DNA from 2 places in the Pseudoalteromonas sp. KS88 genome. Region 2 is predicted to be linked to the other one. Evidence: predicted binding sites of a transcription regulator. Region 2 holds the regulator's gene; the other holds the start of a gene.

Region 1 (8,314 bases), on a different contig from region 2:
AATGCATGCGCAAAGTGCCGTGCCCTTTTCAAGTTTAATGTTCAGTGCGTTAGTGCTAACTTTGCTTGCTCAAGTTTGGCACCGAATACAAAGCAAAAAAAATGCCCGTAATTAACGGGCATTTCTAGAATATTTTAGATTACTCAGCGGCTTTTGACACCATCACCATTGCAGGGCGAAGTAAACGACCATTTAAAGTGTAACCCTTTTGCATTACTGCTAGTACTGTATTAGGTGATACATCATTACTTGGCTGGATAGACATTGCTTGGTGAAATTCAGGGTTAAACTGTTCACCTTGTGGGTTTACAATTTCAACACCAAACTTAGCAACGGCATCATTAAAGCTCTTCACTGTCATATCAATGCCTTCAAGTAACGGCTTAAGTGTTTCGTTCTCTTTGTCTGAGAATTCAATTGCACGTTCTAGGTTATCAATCACTGGAAGTAGTTCGTTAGCAAACTTTTCTAAAGCAAATTTATGCGCTTTTTCAACATCTTGAGCTGCACGACGACGAATATTTTCAACATCAGCTGCAGCACGAACAACACCATCTTTTTGATCATTGATTGTTTGCTTTGCCGCTTCAAGCTCTGCGTAAAGCATGGCGATTTCAGCTTCCGGGCTAACTTCTTCAGCCTCATGTGCATCAGCAGCCTCTACCGCAGCTTCAACGTCTGCTTGCATTTGCTCTAACTCTTCATTTAATTCTACTTCTTGCTCTGGTGATTTTGTCTGCTCAGACATAATAAACGTACTCCAATTCTTTTCAATTGCGGTAATTATGGGGATTGAATAAAAAGATTCAAGAGTCAGATGACTCGATTAGTTTAAATTCTTGGATGATTGCTTCAATTTGCGCCGATTTTGGACAAATAATACAAAAACGACTTTGATATTCTTGATTTTGAAAATACGGCACACTTATCACCATTAACTCAGCGCAATCTGCAAATGGTAGTTGTTCTGAGTTAAGTACAGAAACACCATTTTTAAAAGCCAGTTTATCTTCCACATAATTTAAAAATGACACGCCAATATTTAAACTTTGCTGACAATCCATTTGCTTATATAAGTAGTTTTCCCCTACCACAATACTGTTGTCTGAACCAAGCTTTTGGCTTAGTTCGCGGGTCCACTGTGTTAATGAATCATGGCAATTACGTGGCGCTGTATTTGCCATTGCCTGCATACGATACAAGCCTTCCATCAGCGTTTGTTGACTAAATACCGTGTTCAGCCAAGTCGCAAATTGATATCGCACAGCGTCTGATGAATCAGACGGTTTGTGAATACAAATATTATGACTTTGCCCAGCTCTATCAATCAATAAAATAAGCCAATCATTGCTATCGAAATCAAGTACTTCTACTCTAAAAACATGCTGAGAGCGGACTTGAGGCAAGCCAACACAACAACACACTTTAAAACGTTGACTTAAATCGTGGGCTAACTCTACAAGTTTTGACTGCGCTGGGTGCCAATATTGAGCTATCTCATTTAATGCAAAAAACTCCGTTAACCAGTACTCAAAACCGGCATTAGTCGGAACGCGTCCAGCAGATGTGTGGGGGGAGTATAATAACCCCACTTTTTCAAGCCGAGACATGGCATTACGCACGGTGGCCGAGCACACTGCCATACCTTTTTGCTTTGCAATTTTGCTTGATGCCACAGGCAGGCCTTCACCATCACAGTACAAACTCATAACGGCGGAAAATATTTGCTGATCTCGAGGATTTATATTCATATTATCTACATCTTGGTGCATAAAGCATATATCGGGGCAAAGAGAGGTTATTTCAAGGCACTGAGGTTTTCAATTCACTCATTTTTAAGTACTCTAGCATTATTATAATTATTTGCGTGAATATCATGGAATCACCTTTTAAAACCATAGGCTTAATTGGAAAAGTAAATCACGATGGCGCAACCGCAACATTAATACGCTTATACACTTTTTTAAATGCATTAGGCTTTTCTGTTATTGTTGAGCAACGAACTGGACAGCAAATAGACGATATACCTAAAGACAAACTTGTCAAATTAATTGAGCTTGGTGAAAAAGCTGACTTAGCAATTGTGGTTGGAGGCGACGGCAACATGCTAGGTGCCGCACGTGTACTTGCTCGCTTTAATGTTGCTGTTATTGGAGTGAACCGAGGGAACCTAGGGTTTTTAACAGACTTAAACCCCGATGGCTTTGAAGCAAGCTTGGAGCAAGTATTAAGTGGGCAATTTATCGAAGAAAACCGCTTTCTGCTTGAAGTTGAAGTCTATCGTCATGCTGAACTCAAAAGTGCAAATTCGGCTGTGAACGAAGCAGTTCTTCACGCAGATAAAGTTGCTCACATGATAGAATTTGAAGCATTTATAAACAATGAATTTGTCTTTTCTCAGCGTTCTGACGGTTTAATTGTTTCAACTCCCACAGGTTCAACAGCTTACTCACTATCTGGCGGCGGACCAATTTTGACCCCTGAGCTGAACGCTATTTCGCTGGTCCCAATGTTTCCTCATACCCTATCAAGTCGTCCTTTGGTCGTCGATGCCGATAATGAAGTTCGCTTAAAACTAAGTTTAGAAAATACGGATAGCTTACAAGTGAGCTGTGATAGTCATGTTGTGTTGGCCGTTTTGCCTGGTGATGAAGTCGTGATAAAAAAGGCTGATAAAAGACTTCGGCTTATTCATCCAAAAGAATACTCTTACTATCATGTTTTACGTACAAAGCTAAATTGGGGTAGTCGTTTGTATTAATTATATTGCGCTAACTCATACTTTAGCGCAAAATATCAAGAAATTTATAATCACATAAATCAGGAATGTTTATTAGCGATGACCTACGTTGTATTTTTTGCTATTTTGTTATTAATAACGTTATTAGGTACATACCTTGTAATTGAAAATAACCGCCGTAATGCACGAGAGGCAGAAAAAAAGCTGTTTAATAACCGTGTAGCAGAAGTAACGAGCAATTTAAAAGGGAAATTAAATTACTTTTCTGAAGCTCATATACTTAGGCCTAAATATATCCCGCGATTACAAGTCATTGCTAGCAACTTTTTTGTTGTACAACCCCATAGTGATGAAAACCTATTGTATTTAGAACGAATTGTCGAATCTTTCATCTCAACAGTAAATAGCGAACTGACTAAATCGTTTGTCACCGGTGAGCGTGACAAATTAGCTGAGCAACTTTCTCTTTTTGTTGCTGAATTACCCTATGCGGGAATTGAATATAACCGTGATTTTTATTATGAAATACTACCTTCATTAATTAAAACATTAGAATCACCGGATATCGCCAGTGATCAAGGTGTACCCGAGGTAGAGGTAGATGAAGAACAAGAATCTGATGATTCAAATACTCAGTCTTTTATACAACAATTAAGTACTAATAGTTAAATCACAGGGTGCTTCTGCACCCTAACCTTTGCATTTCAAGCCCTTTCCCGACGTCATATCAACTTTTCTCGTTACATCTACTGCTTTGTAATCCGAACAAAATAGAAATTTTATTTGCAAAAAAACAAAACACTGTATAAATTAACAGTTAATTGACTGGATGGATGAACAGTATGTTAATCGGACTCGAAATTAAAAACTTTGCCATTGTAAATAATCTTAGCACCGAGTGGCATAGCGGTATGACCGCTATTACAGGTGAGACTGGCGCAGGTAAATCAATTGCAATAGATGCATTATCACTTTGCTTAGGTGAACGTGCTGATGCCGCAGCGGTGCGCCCTGGTACAGAGCGCGCGGAAATAAGTGCTCACTTTGATATTGCTAATCTGCCTAATGCTACTGACTATTTACAACAACAGTTATTAACAAATGATGAAAACGAATGTTTATTAAGACGTGTCATTTGTAAAAACGGTCGTAGTAAGAGTTATATTAATGGTAGTCCTGTAACAGCCACACAGCTAAAAGAATTAGGACAACACCTAATTTCGATTCATGGGCAGCATGCGCACCAATATCTTTTGAAAGCAGACCATCAACTTAATTTGTTAGATGCCTACGCAGGACACACTGATTTAGTATCTAATGTGCGTAAACGCTATCGCGAACACCAAAACTTGCAAAAAGAGTATGCCATTCTCGAGCAGTCTCAACTGAAAGAGGCGGCGCAAAAACAACTGTTAGAATACCAAGTAGCCGAACTTGACGAATTTGCTTTACAAGAAAATGAATTCCAACAGATTGAAGCTGAACACCATAAGTTAAGCCACAGCCAGACGATACTTGAATCGTGCCAACGTGAGCTACAGCATTTATACGAAAGTGATGAGCAAAATGCTTGCTCAATATTACAGCATAGTGCTCAACGCTTTGCTGAGTTAGCGCATTACGACAATAGCTTAACGAGTGTCGCTACTTTGTTAGAAGAAGCCGCTGTGCAAGTAGAAGAAGCCAGTCGCGAGATTAGAAATTATGCTGATCAAACAGAGCTAGACCCAAGCCGGCTTGTTGAAGTCGAAGAGCGCTTGAGTGGCGCTTTAGATTTAGCGCGTAAGCATCATATAAAACCTGAAGAACTAGTAGATTTTCATCAATCAATCAGTAGCGAGTTGGAATCAATTAGCAATAATTCATCACGGTTAGAACAGTTAGAATCTGAAATAACTTTGTCCTTGGATCTTTATAAAGAAGCCGCTTGTGTATTGAGTAATAGCCGGATAAAAGCTGCCAGTGATTTAAATAAACTGATTAGCCAAAGCATGGCCAACTTATCGATGGAGAATGGGCAATTCGAGATTGCACTTAGCCAAGAGCCATCACGCGTACCTACTAACCTAGGCTATGACTGCATTGCTTTTTTAGTCTCCACAAATCCAGGACAACCTTTACAACCCTTGTCAAAAGTTGCATCTGGTGGAGAGCTTTCACGAATAAGCTTGGCCATACAAGTCATTATTGCGCAAAAAGTAACAACGCCAACACTTATTTTTGATGAAGTAGATGTGGGTATTTCTGGCCCTACGGCATCTGCTGTAGGAAAATTATTACGCCAACTAGGCAAGTCAACACAGGTCATTTGTGTGACACACTTACCTCAAGTGGCAAGCTCTGGTCATCAACAGTTTTTTGTAGCCAAAGAAATTGCAAACGGTGAAACATTTACCCATATGAAACCCTTAAATAAAGACGGCAGAATCGACGAAATTGCAAGGCTGCTCGCTGGTGACAACATTAGTAAAATGGCCAAAGCGAATGCCAAAGAGCTTATCTCTGCTCATGGCTAAACTTTGCGTGCCCGATTTATTTAAACATTTTAAGCCACTATAAAATTAGACAGAATTTATGAAGAATTACTTATTAAGGACCTCAGTCCTGTTATTAGCTTTAATTATGCTTGCTGGGTGTGAAACAAAAATAGCTCAGTCAATAAATACTAATGGATTTCATTGGGGTCCGATTCTAACACTTATCTACGCCAGTATAGTATTGACCCCCATAGTGAGCACTGTATTACTGGTATTTAGCCAATATAAGCCCCTTTCTTTTAAGGTTAAGTTGCAACAAATTATCCACATATCGTTGCTTGGAATGCTTTTACTCGCGTGGTTAATAGAGTTAAGCAACATAAATATTATCAATAGTCGGTTGGATTTAATCATCATGCTAGCTGCACTATTTATACAAATGTTGGTCGCAATTTTAGTTTTTGTTTCTGTAAGTAAACACCAAAAGAAACATAACAAAGACAGGTACTTTTTGTAACGGCAGTTTTACAACAATAAAGCAAAGTTTTATTTACAAATTTGACACACTCCAACTGACAGCATAATATTTTGTTTAATCAATCATGGAGCGAATTATGGGTATGCTATTTTCTGACGTTACGCAGCTAAAAAGCAGCTACGCAACACTGCAACTTGGTTCAGCAAAAGCTGATGGCCGATTAACGTTGACCGAACATTTGCTTCACTTTGAATCACTAAATAAACAATTAAATTTAGGTTCATACACAATAAAATTAAACACCATTAGTCGTGTTGAACGCTGTGCAGGAAAAGCCGCTGGTATTATTCCAATAACACAAAGCGGCATTAAGATTACGACCAAACAGAACCATAATATCGAGTTTCTTTTGCCCGACCCTGAACAATGGCTAAACAGCTTAAGAGCAGATCATTAGAGAAAAATCTGTCTTTAGTAGTTCATTAGTATGATTTAAAGGGCCGTTTTGATTTGTCTGCCTCGCTTTTTCTTAAAGTTTATTATCATTAGTTTAATTGCAATAACATGAACTACGCTTTTAGTACTAAAAAATGTCACTAAATCTAATTATTACTGCTATTAAACTTTACATCTTTATTAATTCGTCTCACACTTGAATCATCTGGAATCTGTAAAACAATTTAAAATGAAATATTTATTAACGCTTTTTACACTCATTTCTATTCTTTCACTATCAGGCTGTGGTAGTGAAGAGTCTACTTCTGGTGACTCAAGTACACCAGGGGAAGGTGCGACTATGTATTTTGATGCCTTGTATAATGCGAAAGACCTCAATAAGGCGATGACAATGGCTACGCCTAAATTAGGCAGAATAATGAAGTCATATGGTACTTCTAAACAATTCGCTCGTAATTTAGTTAATATGCAATATGACGAAGTAGTTATTGAAGTAGACATGACAAACATGAGCCTTCGAGAGCAGTATGGTGATAAGGCTAATATAAACCTTATATTTACCGGTTACTTTAATGGTAACAAGGTTGATGATATGCGCAGTGTTAAAATGGTGCGTAAGAAAGGCAAATGGTACGTGGATAAAATAAACCCAGACCCATTTGCCAGATAATTTTCAATAACCTAAGCTCTGGTTATGAGATGTATTACATATTGATATTAAATACTGAAAGCCTTTATTTTAAAGGCTTTTTTCGTTTTAAAGTGTTCCTTTTGCAAAGTTATCTACCGCTATGGCTTGTTTCCTAAGCTCATTTGCGTCTTGTAGACGCCTACCCTCTTGCTCTGTAATCAGTTGTTTTTCAACTGCTTCATCAATTACTACTTCGACCGATGCATTACGATTTAAAACGCCCTCACGCTGCCACTTCTTTATACGTTTGAATGCATCAGCAGTGTCATTCATTGCTGCAAATGCTTGCTCCATTACACCTGTACCTGCATTATCATCGACATAGCATAAGTGAGTTAATCGATTTCTGAAAACGCCCGGTTTAGTCATATGCTCGCATATTGTTTGAGCTATATTATCACTAGGACGATGGTAATGATTACCCAGTGGGAAAACTATTCGTTTGAGTAAAAAATTAACGAATGGATTTGAAAAGTTTTTAAAGAAGCCATCAAACGCTTGCCCAATTTCAAATAAATTTCGCTCCACTGAATACTGAACAAATGCTAAGTCTGCTTGTTGTCGGCCTTCATCTTCAAACCGTTTGAGAACAGTTGAGGCAATATATAGGTGGCTCAACACATCGCCTAAGCGTGCAGAAATCATTTCTTTTCGCTTCAGCTCTCCGCCTAAAATAAGCATAGCTACATCAGTGCAAAATGCTAATCCGCGACTCATTCTGCCTAACTGCTTATAATAGTTCGTTGTTGCGCCACTCACAGGAGACTTAGCAAAATAGCTTCGAGTCAGTCCATGTACAAACGCCATGCCTGCATTGGTACTGGCAAATATAATATGCTGTAACAACAACCCATCAAATTGCTTTAAAGCAAGCTCATCATCTTCCATGCCAGCCGCTTCCATTTCTTTAAGTACAAATGGGTGACAACGTGTTGCGCCTTGTCCAAAAATCATTAAATTACGTGTTAATATGTTGGCGCCTTCTACGGTTATAGAAACCGGGATCCCCATGTATCCATGAGCTAAATAGTTATTTGGCCCTACTTGAATACCCTTACCTGAGTGAATATCCATTGCATCATTCATTACGGTTCGCCCCATCTCTGTCATATGGTATTTCGCAATAGCTGTGACAACCGATGGGCTGAGTTTTAAATCAATTGCACCTGCGGTCATTAGTCGGCAAGACTCCAAACTATAAGTTAAGCCACCAATACGCGCTAACGCTTCCTGGACCCCCTCAAACTGTCCTATTGATACACCAAACTGCTGTCTTACCACAGCATAAGCTGATGTCATGCGTGAACATAAATGCCCTGTAGCACTACTCAATGCAGGAAGTGAAATACCACGACCTGCACTAAGGCACTCAACGAGCATCCGCCAACCTCTGCCTGCGCCCTGTTGACCACCAATAATCCACTCTAGTGGTATAAATACATCTTTACCGTAGGTCGTTCCATTCATAAACG
Region 2 (8,314 bases):
TCCCTGCATTCTGAGCAGGTGAATTATCTTCAAGATAGGCAACTCTTAACACTCTTGGTGGCGTATTTGAAATAAATGACCAGTTAATGCCGTAACCTGATACCACACCTGATTGTGCTTCTTTGTAAAAGTCTTCTGTTGGTTCGCTGTAATGAAAGTTATCTTTCTTAGCACCAGAATCTGTGGTTTGCTCAGTTTTTAATTGTGCAAAATATGCCGCGACAGTATCAAAGCTTTCAGGGTTTTTGTCTGTGATTTCATCATACCAAAGGTATGTTTCATCACTCCAAGAGCGCAGCCACATTTTTTCTGTCAGCTTGGAGCCCGCTTTATCAGGGTATGGTTGATTATTATTGTATGGATCGTTGCCTGTGCGTGGCACATCACATTGATTCTTAAACGTACTTGATGCGTCAAATTCACCCGCAACCCATTCAACCTCATTAGACTGTGGTGGCGGTGTTACCACATTGGTAGAGTCTGTATCATTTGAATCTTTATTTAGGCTACCGCCGCCTCCACATGCTGTAATTGCAAGGCCAGAAAAAGCAATGAGAATAGCAGTAGAGATTCTTTTTTTATTAAACATACTTAGTTACGTTCCTGTAAATACTTGTTTCGAAAATATCAATACAGCCCAAGATAGGCAACAAAAAATATGTTTATAATGTAAACATTTGTAGAGTTAAAGATGCTGAGAGTTTTTGGTTTGCGCTAAACTCTGGTTTTGCCATGCTCTAAATAACTGCTGTTGCTTATTAGATATTTTTAATCCGTAGGTTTTTTGCATGTAAAAGTATGCATCTGCGATACGCTTTCGTGAATAAGCGGGTGGCTCAACAACTCGTTGTTTAAAATTAACTTTTACCTGACAGTTACCATATTGTGTGGCGCTACCTGCAATCATACCAAAGCGATAATTCGACCTATCAGCGTTAATCTCACCGATTGCAGGCGCAAGGTTATTAATATCGGCTTCCATTTTTCTAAATTGGGCACTGGTTTTCACGCAGTTTTTTCGCCCGCCATTTTGCCAGCACTGTAACTGGTGGCCAAACTCCCATGCTGGGACTATATGCTCCCATTCAATTCGCACTGCTCGCGCGTTCGGTTTGCCTGAACGAGTCACGGCATTGCGCGGTATATAACCGCACGCATTTGGATCGGGTATTAGCTTTTTACCTTGGCGCTTTATATCACAACCACAGTAAATACTTTTGGCATCACTGGGTAACGTTTTTATTAAATGTCTTTTTGCTGTTGAGAAGCGAGTAAATTGCTCGCTGTGGAGGTTAAAGCTTACAAGTGAAGCTATCAGCGCAATAATAAAGTAAGGCATATCCAATCATTTTAGTGAACTACAGGATACGCCATTTTAGAGTGATTAATCTAATGGGTAAATAATGAATTATTAGGAGCTTATTCTAGGTTGTCTACGGTTGCGTAAACGCACATTTTGAAACAATAGAACAAAGCCAGTTAAACAAAATAAAACACTGCTTGCAGAGAAGCTAATCAATAATGGATTATTAAAGTCTTCGCGTTCATCGTAGTCCATTATGTGCAACATCCAAAAAAAGTCGAAAATTCGCCATATTGTGCTGCGAACTGTGATTACTTTACCACTCTCTGCCCATAAATAGAGTGTTGTATTAAAAGTGTCGTTAAAACTCACTTGCCATATATTTTCTTTGTAGCCAACTTCTCGAGGCCCTGTTTCAAGTAGATTTATCGTATTAATCTCAGCGTCAATTAGTAGGTGGGCTTTTGCATTTGCAGTAATTTGTTTTTTATTGGGGTTACTAAATGGTTGCCCCGATACCCCATCAAAATGGTGCTCTTTTGTGTCAGTTTTTAGCGTAATGATTGGGGTGTTTAAAAAATGAGAATAGGTAATCTGTTTAGGCTGTTTGACTTGAGCAACTATTTTGTCGAGCGATGCTGGGTAATCTGCCTGAGTAAATGAATTATCGATAGCTCGAGTTGCCAAATGCTTACCATGAACTTTTTCAAGCGGAATAGCGCTCATGACTAAACCACCTAATAGCCATGCAAAAATTTGCAAAGCAAGAATGTATCCAAGCCATTTATGACATTTACGAGCGTGCTTAAAAATACGTTTATTCATCAAGAACTCATTTGTTATTATTTTTTTGTGCAGTATTTTACAAAGTATACAGTGTTTGACCATGTGGCAAATTGTCGCAGTAGGGCTAGCTACGTAGGTGATGGTCTAATTTGCAAGGGATAGGGTTTGGTATAAACGCAAATTTAGGTTAAAGTTTGCGTTGTAATTAACGCGGGGTAAAACAATAGCATGTCGGAAATTCAATTTTTAAATGTAGATCTAGAGCTTGAGTCTAAACAAGATATTAGTGCACTAGTGGCAGACTTAAAAAAAATTGCCACAGTTTTACACTATGACAAAGATGAATATCGTCAATTAGCGCGTATTGAGGCGAATATTGAAGTGTCTACACCAGATAAAGCCATTAACCATATGTGTGAATTAATTGAATCCTGTTCACGTAATGCATTAAAACAATGGCTAGCGTGCTCTCGGCGCACGTTTGATATAGGCTTTGAATCAGGCACTTCACCAAAATGTTTTAATCAAGCGCTGCAAGCAGATACGCTGCTGCGAATATCTGCTATTGGTGCAGGCGTTGAGATAACGATTTATCCGATGGAAAGTTAATTTTTACGCTCAACCACTGCTGCGGTCATTCTTGATACGCAGCACAGCTCGCCTCGACTGTTTGTTATTTTAATTTCCCATACCGATGTCCGTTTGCCTATGTGTATAGGTTTTGCAACTGCTGTAAGCATGCCATTGCGCGATGCTTTTAAATGGTTTGCATTTATTTCTTGGCCAACACAGTAAAATTTTGTGAAATCTATAACAAAATTAGCAGCATAACTGGCAACTGTTTCTGCAAGCACAACATTTGCTCCGCCATGAACCATTCCAATGGGATTGTGGTGTCCAGGTATTGCAGGCATAGTTGCTACTAAATAGTCGTCGCCAATCTCAGTGATTTCTATACCCATTGTTTTCATTAACGTGCCTTGGCCATTAATGCCTTCATCAAGTTGTTTACACTGCGCTAGAGTGATTGGGTGATACCAAATAGCCATGGAATATCCTCAATTAAAAATTTAAAACCAGTCTACACTTTTGTACACTTTCCTACAGTTAAGATCATCTAAATAGCTAAAATATACCTAATGTTACATTTTAGGAACGCAAGATGAAAAAAGGAATAATGCTGTTAATTAGCTGTTTATCGTTATCCAGCTATGCAGATATTAATCATCAGGTTGATCTCGGGTTCACTGATTTAAGTGGCTTCGATAAAGCATTTTTAGGTGCGAGATACCGTTATTTTAGTGATGACTTAACCGCCTTATCTGGTCCTCAAGAGCTAAAAAGTCACTTGCACCGAGTGAACAATATTGCGTTAGGTGGCTTTGCGAATGACAACCTTTATTATATTACCAGTGATGCGACTTATTATTGGCAACATGGCTTAATTTTAGCGGCTGGCTTGCGGCATGTTGATGATGATGGCGGCCATTGGCAATCAGACAGCTCTTTAGTGACGGCCTCAATTGGAAACCAGGTAAATGATCAACTACAAATAGGCTTAACTGCTTTTTACAACTATTTTCAAGGGAGAGGCTATTATTTAAAAGACAATGTAACGTCGGTTGAATGGAGTTATGCGCCGTATGTGCGTTGGACCAGCTTAACGAATAATAAAGGCTGGGATCTACAAGCTAAGCAGTTAGTTGGGCGCTATCGGTATGTTCAAGGGCGGGTAGCGTATTATATAAATCAAGATTGGTCAGTTGCTTTGGTCGCTAATGTTCGTGACCATGGCAATAATACGGATAACTATGAGTTGCAAACACAGTACTGGTTTAATGAGCATATAGCGTTAAAGTTTGGTTTAGGCGCATCTTTTAAATCTGATGATGGTTTAAATAGCGCCACTTTATTGTTAAGTACTAGATGGTAAAAAAGAAGGGCTAAAGGTAACTAATTTAAAATTTGCGATTTTCAAATAACTGTATATACTCACAGTTAAATGTACTGTATGGAAAACCAGTTGTATGCGCCCATTAACGAATCGTCAAGCTCAAATTCTTGAATTAATCAAAGTGTTTATCAAAGATACTGGTATGCCGCCTACGCGTGCTGAGATTGCGCAAACTTTAGGTTTCAAAAGCGCAAACGCTGCTGAAGAGCATTTAAAAGCACTGGCTAAAAAAGGTGTTATTAAAATGAAGCCAGGTGCAAGCCGTGGTATTCAGCTGGTAGAAGAGGATGAACCCGAGCAACTTGGATTACCACTCATTGGCCGAGTCGCAGCTGGTGAACCAATACTTGCACAACAGCATGTTGAAAGCCATTGTCAGATTGACCCTTTAATGTTCAAGCCAGCCGCTGATTTTTTATTGCGTGTACAAGGTATGAGTATGAAAGACATTGGTATTATGGATGGTGATTTGCTTGCCGTACATAAAACGCAAGTGGCTGAAAACGGCCAAGTAGTTGTTGCGCGTGTTGATGAAGACGTGACTGTAAAACGGCTCGAAAAAGCCGGACGTAAAGTTTTATTGCACGCCGAAAACGAAGAGTTCTCTGCAATTGAGGTCGATCTTGAACATGAATCATTTAATATTGAAGGGCTGGCAGTTGGCGTGATTCGTAACGCTGATTGGATGTAAGAGCTGTTTTTACTACTCAAGCCAATGATAAACATTACGCTTGCCCAGATAGTTACTGCCTTATTAAGTTTTATGCTCAGTGCACCAAATAAGTGAAATTTGGTGCTTTTATTTTTTTTACAACTTTAGCTACTGTATCTTACACTTCTATGTAGCGTCTTATCCCTTATCATAGCTCGTTATCCGCTAGTTTTAAGCCCTTACACTATTTCCCAAAAACAAAATAACGCCCTGATTTAACATTGTTATTTTTGCACCAAAATAGAATTTTATTTACCTTAAAACTTGCTAATTGTTTATTTTTTAACTAATTGGTTAATACGCTGTGTTAATTAGTGATCTTTTTGCCCTATGGCGTCAAAAGACATAAATAGCATCAGTAACAATAAAAAATAACGAATTGGCGCGAATAAAGCAGTGCCGCCTCTTCGCTTTGCGTCTTGCAATAGCATCAAAAGGAGCTGTCACATGGGTAAATTGAGCTCTACCTTGTGGCTTATATTACTAATGCTTCCGCAGCAATTATTGGCAAACAGCCAATTTAATATGCGCGAAGGTGTAACCGATATAAGTAATAATGTTTATCAACTGCACATGACAATTTTTATAATATGTTGTGTGATTGGGGTGATTGTATTTGCCGTTATGTTTTGGGCATTAATACATCATCGTAAATCGAAAGGGGCGGTACCTGCCCAATTTCATGAAAGTACAAAAGTCGAAATACTTTGGACGGCAATTCCCTTTGTCATTCTTATAGCCATGGCAGTACCAGCTACTAAAACTTTAATCGCAATGGAGGATGCCAGCAAAGCTGACATCACTATCAAAGTGACGGGGTCGCAGTGGAAATGGCATTATGAATACATGGGAGAGGATGTTGATTTTTATTCTATTCTTTCAACACCAAGTGACCAAATTGCAAATCAAGCTGAAAAAACGGATACCTATCTACTTGAGGTTGATAAACCTTTAGTGCTACCAATTAACAAAAAAATTCGTTTTTTAATGACCTCTGATGACGTTATTCATTCATGGTGGGTGCCTGACTTTGCTGTTAAGAAGGATGCTAATCCAGGCTTTATCAATGAGACATGGACCCGAATTAATGAAGAGGGTATTTACCGAGGTCAATGCGCTGAACTTTGCGGCAAGGACCACGGTTTTATGCCCGTCGTAGTAGAGGCCAAGTCTGAGGCAGACTTTGATGTTTGGTTAGCCAACGCTAAGCAAGCTAAGCAACAAGCCGCAGCTGCTGATGCTGCACTATTAGACCAAACCCTACCAAAAGAAGAACTTATGGTACTTGGTGAGCAAGTATACATGGCCAGTTGTGCTGCCTGCCATCAACCCACAGGCATGGGGTTACCAGGTGTTTTCCCTGCTCTGAAAGGAAGCCCTATCGTATTGGGAGATATTAAAGATCACATCGATATTGTTGTACATGGTAGCCCAGGTACAGCTATGCAGGCGTTTGTAAAACAACTATCAATTAAACAGCTTGCCGCTGTTATTACCTATAAACGTAACGCATGGGGTAACAATACAGGTGAAGTAGTTCAGCCAAGTGATATTCAGGCATGGATTGATGAAACTGCGGAGGCTAAGCCATGAGTAGCATAACAGACGAGCATAACAACGACGCTGCGCATCACGATGCAGGACATCATCAGCCTGCAAAGGGCTTTAAACGTTGGTTGTTTACAACTAATCATAAAGACATTGGTAGTTTATATTTAATATTTTCACTCACCATGTTTTTAATTGGTGGTGCGATGGCCATGGTGATCCGCGCTGAATTATTTCAGCCTGGTTTACAGTTAGTCGACCCTCATTTTTTTAATCAAATGACCACAGTTCACGGTTTAATTATGGTGTTTGGTGCAGTAATGCCAGCATTTACTGGATTGGCAAACTGGATGGTGCCATTAATGATTGGCGCGCCGGACATGGCCCTACCTAGAATGAATAACTGGAGCTTTTGGATTTTACCTTTCGCGTTTTTGATTTTGTTAGCATCGTTGTTTATGCCAGGCGGTGGCCCTGCATTTGGGTGGACATTCTATGCGCCGCTTTCAACAACGTATAGCAATGATAATACCGCTCTATTTGTGTTTGCGGTGCATATAATGGGCATTAGCTCCATTATGGGTGCCATCAACGTGGTTGTCACTATCGTTAATATGCGCGCACCTGGCATGACGTGGATGAAGCTTCCGTTATTTGTTTGGACGTGGTTGATCACAGCGTTTTTATTGATTGCAGTAATGCCTGTGTTAGCCGGTGCGGTCACCATGGTGTTAACGGATAAATACTTCGCAACCAGCTTTTTTGATGCTGCTGGAGGGGGAGACCCGGTTATGTTCCAGCATATTTTCTGGTTCTTCGGCCACCCTGAAGTGTATATCATGATACTCCCTGCATTTGGCATTATTTCGACGATAGTTCCAACCTTTTCCCGTAAAAAACTCTTTGGCTACGCCTCTATGGTGTATGCAACTTCTTCGATTGCGCTGCTAAGCTTTATTGTTTGGGCACATCACATGTTTACCACAGGCATGCCCGTTGCAGCAGAGCTATTCTTTATGTATGCAACGATGTTGATATCGGTGCCTACTGGGGTAAAAGTGTTTAACTGGGTAGCCACTATGTGGCGAGGATCGATTAGTTTTGAAGTGCCCATGTTGTTCAGTATTGCGTTTATTGTGCTGTTCACTCTGGGTGGCTTCTCAGGCTTGATGTTAGCTATTACACCTGCTGATTTTCAGTATCACGACACGTATTTTGTGGTGGCACATTTTCATTATGTGTTAGTGACCGGAGCCGTATTCTCGATAATGGCGGGGGCATACTATTGGCTGCCAAAGTGGACGGGTAATATGTTTAATATCACCTTGGCAAAGTGGCACTTTTGGCTATCTTTGGTGAGTGTAAACGTGTTGTTCTTCCCAATGCATTTTGTGGGACTGGCTGGTATGCCAAGGCGGATCCCAGATTACGCGCTGCAATTTGCTGACTTTAACGCGATTATTAGTATTGGCGGCTTTGCCTTTGGCTTGTCACAGTTATTGTTTGTTGTTGTGGTTTATAAGTGTGCAAAAGGCGGTGACAAAGTGCCAGCAAAAGTGTGGGATGGCGCAGAGGGGTTAGAGTGGGAAGTCCCATCACCAGCGCCTTATCATACCTTTGATACGCCACCGGAGATTAAATAATGACGCATGCACCTTTGCTTAAACGGCTGGTATTAATATGCATAGGCATGTTTGCTTTCGCTTTTGCTTTGGTGCCTTTATATGATGTTTTTTGCGATATCACTGGCTTAAATGGTAAGCCCTCTCTAGAGCAAGCACAGCAAAGTAAAACCATTACGGATAACCGCGAAGTTGATGTGAGCTTTACAACACATGCTCAAAGTGGCGCGCCGTTTGAAGTGAAATCACATGAATACAGTGTGGTGGTAAAACCTGGTGCAATGCGAGAAGTATTATTTAAGGCAAAAAACCTCAGTAACCAAGACAAAGTTATGCAAGCAGTTCCCTCCGTATCACCGGGTAAAGCAGCTAAGTACCTACATAAAATG

The links. Region 2 encodes LexA, which represses DNA repair genes until DNA is damaged. Its sites were predicted from a motif close to TACTGTATNNNNATACAGTA; they were not measured.
Region 1: the regulator LexA is predicted to act here: its motif matches at 3,540-3,559, upstream of recN (DNA repair protein RecN).

What each region holds. Positions count from the first base shown of each region.
Region 1 covers NZ_PYHV01000019.1:3,136-11,449, reverse strand. The annotation lists gene C7Y70_RS12260 (Bcr/CflA family efflux MFS transporter) at 1-115, shown strand, start outside; gene grpE (nucleotide exchange factor GrpE) at 140-748, opposite strand; gene C7Y70_RS12250 (HrcA family transcriptional regulator) at 807-1,772, opposite strand; gene nadK (NAD(+) kinase) at 1,877-2,761, shown strand; gene C7Y70_RS12240 (hypothetical protein) at 2,840-3,409, shown strand; gene recN (DNA repair protein RecN) at 3,583-5,256, shown strand; gene C7Y70_RS12230 (GRAM domain-containing protein) at 5,832-6,152, shown strand; gene C7Y70_RS12225 (hypothetical protein) at 6,381-6,821, shown strand; gene C7Y70_RS12220 (acyl-CoA dehydrogenase) at 6,909-8,314, opposite strand, start outside.
Region 2 covers NZ_PYHV01000020.1:64,208-72,521, reverse strand. The annotation lists gene C7Y70_RS14260 (S41 family peptidase) at 1-589, opposite strand, end outside; gene C7Y70_RS14255 (endonuclease) at 686-1,339, opposite strand; gene C7Y70_RS14250 (hypothetical protein) at 1,412-2,128, opposite strand; gene C7Y70_RS14245 (hypothetical protein) at 2,318-2,698, shown strand; gene C7Y70_RS14240 (PaaI family thioesterase) at 2,695-3,138, opposite strand; gene C7Y70_RS14235 (hypothetical protein) at 3,252-4,022, shown strand; gene lexA (transcriptional repressor LexA) at 4,117-4,734, shown strand; gene coxB (cytochrome c oxidase subunit II) at 5,203-6,348, shown strand; gene ctaD (cytochrome c oxidase subunit I) at 6,345-7,946, shown strand; gene C7Y70_RS14215 (cytochrome c oxidase assembly protein) at 7,946-8,314, shown strand, end outside.